2 regions of the Enterobacter sp. N5-15 genome follow, and region 1 is predicted to be linked to the other one. Evidence: predicted binding sites of a transcription regulator. Region 1 holds the regulator's gene; the other holds the start of a gene.
What was found. Region 1 encodes CRP, which controls carbon source genes, mostly activating them, when cyclic AMP is high. Its sites were predicted from a motif close to ATGTGANNNNNNTCACAT; they were not measured.
Positions count from the first base shown of each region.

Region 1 (2,201 bases):
AACCAGTTAAACAGCCCGTACCACAATGTCCCCAGGGCGTAGATCAGCAGCGGCTCCCACACCGGCATATTCCCGGCGAGGCTCAGCGTGAAAATGGCCGCAATCAGCGAGGCGGGAAGCAGGCGGGCGTGCAGCGAACTGATTTCCGCCGTGACGCCGAGGGTCATCGCCAGCACGGTCAGGATCAGCGGCAGCGGGATATCACGAGCCAGTAACAGCTGTACGGCGAGGCTACAGCCCGCAAACAGGCAGCCGCCGATAATCAGGCGTTTGAAAAAGCGCTTATGCGGCGTGTCCAGACCGGCAATGTTGCAGCAGGCGGGCACGAGGGAAAACAGCAGGCCTTGCTGAAGATGTCCGAGGATCAGACCTATGGCCACAGGAAGACACAACACCAGCGTTTGTCGCAGTGCGTAGTTAACTTCCGGGTGATAGATCAGCCTGCGCCACATGGGGAGTAGAGACAAAAACGGCGTGACACCTTGCGATGGCACGCCGTTTAAGCGGAATTAACGCGTTCCGTAGACCACGATGGTTTTACCGTGGGCGGAGATCAGGTTTTGATCTTCCAGCATTTTCAGGATACGGCCCACTGTTTCACGGGAGCAACCGACGATCTGACCAATTTCCTGACGGGTAATTTTAATTTGCATGCCGTCCGGGTGGGTCATAGCGTCTGGCTGTTTCGCCAGGTTCAGCAGGGTTTGTGCGATACGGCCGGTAACGTCCAGGAAGGCGAGGTTACCCACTTTTTCTGACGTGACCTGCAGACGGCGCGCCATCTGGGAAGAAAGACGCATCAGGATGTCAGGGTTAACCTGAATCAGCTGACGGAACTTCTTGTAAGAAATTTCAGCCACTTCACATGCTGTCTTTGCACGAACCCAGGCGCTACGTTCCTGGCCCTCTTCAAACAGGCCCAGTTCACCGATGAAATCGCCCTGGTTCAGATAAGAAAGGATCATCTCTTTCCCTTCTTCATCTTTGATCAGCACTGCCACCGAGCCTTTAACGATGTAATACAACGTTTCCGCTTTTTCACCCTGGTGAATCAGCGTGCTCTTTGATGGGTACTTATGAATGTGGCAATGAGACAAGAACCATTCGAGAGTCGGGTCTGTTTGCGGTTTGCCAAGCACCATGCGCTGTTATCCTCTGTTATAAGCTGTCACCAGAGTCATCAGATGCATCCGGACTCTGGGGTTGCAATCGAATTCTTACCCATACCCTGGGAAGTCGGCTACCGTAACGTTTCGCAGCCAGTAAAGTTTGATGTCCTCTGCATACATGTGTAACGTCAATGTATTACTGTAGCATCCAGAGTGTTTTAGCATAGCTTTCGCCGCGTGTCTCCTGGTGTCTCGCTTCAGCATGATGCAGGTCGCCTTCCATTGCGAGAAATGTAACGCACGCGTAATCTGTCACCAAAAATGCAACGTTGGAGTTTAAGAATATGCAAGCGCGCGTGAAATGGGTTGAAGGTTTAACGTTCCTGGGCGAGTCCGCGTCAGGACACCAGATTTTGATGGACGGTAACTCCGGCGATAAAGCGCCAAGCCCAATGGAAATGGTGCTGATGGCGGCAGGTGGATGCAGCGCAATTGACGTGGTGTCGATTCTGCAAAAAGGTCGTCATGACGTCACGGATTGTGAAGTCAAACTCACGTCAGAACGTCGCGAAGAGGCGCCACGCCTGTTCACCCATATTAACCTGCACTTTGTGGTCACCGGTAAAGAGCTGAAAGACGCGGCGGTCTCGCGTGCGGTGGACCTGTCTGCGGAGAAGTACTGCTCTGTGGCGTTAATGCTGGAGAAAGCGGTAAAAATCACGCATTCGTATGAAGTGATCGAGGCCTAATTATTTGGGCATCGTGCGTGTTGATGCCCTCACCCTAACCCTCTCCCACAGGGAGAGGGAACATGTTCACGCGATCTGCTTCCCTTCCATCAGTCGCTCCACCAGCGGCGTCATGATGAGCTCCATCGCCAGCCCCATTTTTCCGCCCGGCACCACTAACGTATTCATGTGCGAAATAAACGAACCCTGCAGCATGGCCAGCAGCCAGGGGTAATCAATGCCGTCGAGGTTGCGGAAATGGATCACCACAAAGCTCTCATCCAGAGACGGGATACTTTTGGCGGCAAACGGGTTGGAGGTATCCACCGTCGGCACGCGCTGGAAGTTGATATGGGTGCGGGAA
Region 1 is NZ_CM170150.1:4,445,928-4,448,128, reverse strand. Features, by position in the region: gene AC2TE5_RS21135 (YccS/YhfK family putative transporter) at 1-452, opposite strand, end outside; gene crp (cAMP-activated global transcriptional regulator CRP) at 510-1,142, opposite strand; gene AC2TE5_RS21125 (OsmC family protein) at 1,454-1,858, shown strand; gene AC2TE5_RS21120 (phosphoribulokinase) at 1,925-2,201, opposite strand, start outside.

Region 2 (2,201 bases), 1.5 Mb from region 1:
CAGCGACGTACCACTGCAGGAAATTAAATGTTGGATAATCCTGGCTGGTCATCGCCGCATGAACCAGTTCGTTAATTTTCTGCGTGATCAGCTGCTCGTGCTCGTAGGTGGCGCGGAACAGTTCATCGAGAGAATTATACTCGGCAAAGGGTGACGTCACGGTTTCAATGCGCGGCAGGCTGCCCGTATCCGTCAGATAATCAAACAGACGCTGCATGTGGGTCATCTCTTCCTGAGCGTGACGACGCAGAAACGCGGCAGCGCCCTCGAAGCTGTGGTAGCTGCACCAGGCGCTCATCTGCTGGTAGAGCAGGGATGAAAAAAGCTCAAGGTTCATTTGTGCGTTGAGCTTGTCGATCATTTCAGTTTTCAGCATGGTGACGCTCCGGATTATTATTTCTGGTTCACAATGAGCGACACTATAATTTGTTATTTAATTATTTGCAAAACGTAAAATTTTTATTTTATTTATTTAAAATACGAATGGGAATAAAACGCATTGGCAATTTTTAAAACTTATTAATGAGAATTATTTTTGTTCGTAATGAAATAAACTGCCAGCACGCGCTGGCAGCTTCGATTAATACCACGGATTATTTGACTTAGGATTAACGGCGTAACCCATACATTTATACTGGATAGTCACGCTCTCGTTCAGGCACAAAGAGCCGCTCGTCAGGGTGCAGGTTTTAATGGGCTGACCATAGGCTGAGGCAGTGGCATACCCCATGCTCTGACACGCTTTTGCCGCCGTGCCGTTGTTCACATACGCATCGGAATACGCATTTTGCAGCGGTGCCTGGCCGTAGTCGAGACGAACGATGCCGTTCGGCGCGTCGAGGCTGCTGACTTCAGCCTGGCGATTAATGCTACAACCCGCGAGCAGCAGGATTGTGCCGGCTACAATGACTCTTTTCATGGTTCGCTCTGAGTGGATGGAAATACGTTATCGTACCCGCAGATGCCCGCTGCAATGCCTGGAATAGCCGGACAATCTGCCCTCACTCTTCGCAACGGGTCAGCGGTGAGCGCTTTCAGTCCATACCGCAAGAAAAGTGTGATGAGAGTCACAAAAATGTTGATTTTTGTGATGGTGGTCATATTATAGGCACGTTGATAATAAAGTTGTATAACAAGTTAATGGAGCATCATCGTGAAACTGCGCAAAATCCTGAAAAGTATGTGGGCCAATTACTGCCGCACGTTCAAAGACGTGCCGCCGGGCGCCATGTTCTGATAAAAAAAACCTGCTTCGGCGGGTTTTTTTGTACCTGCTGACGATGAAGGGAAGGTGTCAGGGGGCGTGTTTTGATACTATGGCGGCCTTTAAATAAGGAGAAAGCCCCCATGTCAAAAAACCTGAGCGCCGATCAGGAACTGGTCTCTGACGTTGTCGCCTGTCAGCTGGTTATCAAACAAATCCTCGATGTTCTGGACGTGATTGCGCCGGTTGAAGTGCGCGAGAAGATGTCTACTCAGCTGAAAAATATCGATTTCGCCAGCCATCCTGCTGCCGCTGACCCGGTTACGCTTCGTGCGATCCAGAAGGCCATCGCGCTGATTGAGCTGCGATTCACGCCGCAGGGTGAGTCCCACTAAAGCAGGGAAATGGGCGATGGCATGTGTCGCCCTTTGATGCGGTCAGAAGAACGTCTGGACCAGCAGATAGCTCGCCGCGCACGCGCAGCTTACCCCAATCAGCCCCGGCAGAATAAAGCTGTGGTTGATGATAAATTTGCCGATGCGGGTCGTGCCTGAACGGTCAAAGCCGATGCAGGCCAAATCGCTTGGATAGGTCGGCAGGACAAAATAGCCGTATGACGCCGGGAAAAAGGCGATCAGCATTTTCGGGTCGATGCCGAGCATCAGGCCCATAGGCGCAACGGCCGTCAGCGCAGCCGCCTGGCTGTTCACCAGTTTTGACACCAGAAACAGCACGATGGCATACGTCCACGGGTGGCTTTTCACCACGCCTTCCAGCGCCAGCTTCAACTCGTCGAGATGCGCCTGGAAAAAGGTATCGCTCATCCACGCCACGCCGAACACCGAGAAGATCGCCACCATACCGGCCTTGAACACCGCGCCGTTGGAAATCGCCGACGCGTTGACCTTACAGGCCATCAGCATCACGGCGCCCGCAATTAACATCATCATCTGAATGACAAGGTTCATCGACAGCGCCGTCATTTTGCCTTTCAGCT
Region 2 is NZ_CM170150.1:2,941,132-2,943,332, reverse strand. Features, by position in the region: gene ftnA (non-heme ferritin) at 1-376, opposite strand, end outside; gene yecR (YecR family lipoprotein) at 581-919, opposite strand; gene azuC (stress response protein AzuC) at 1,154-1,237, shown strand; gene AC2TE5_RS13985 (DUF2766 family protein) at 1,348-1,599, shown strand; gene AC2TE5_RS13980 (anaerobic C4-dicarboxylate transporter) at 1,642-2,201, opposite strand, start outside.
Region 2: the regulator CRP is predicted to act here: its motif matches at 1,056-1,073, upstream of azuC (stress response protein AzuC).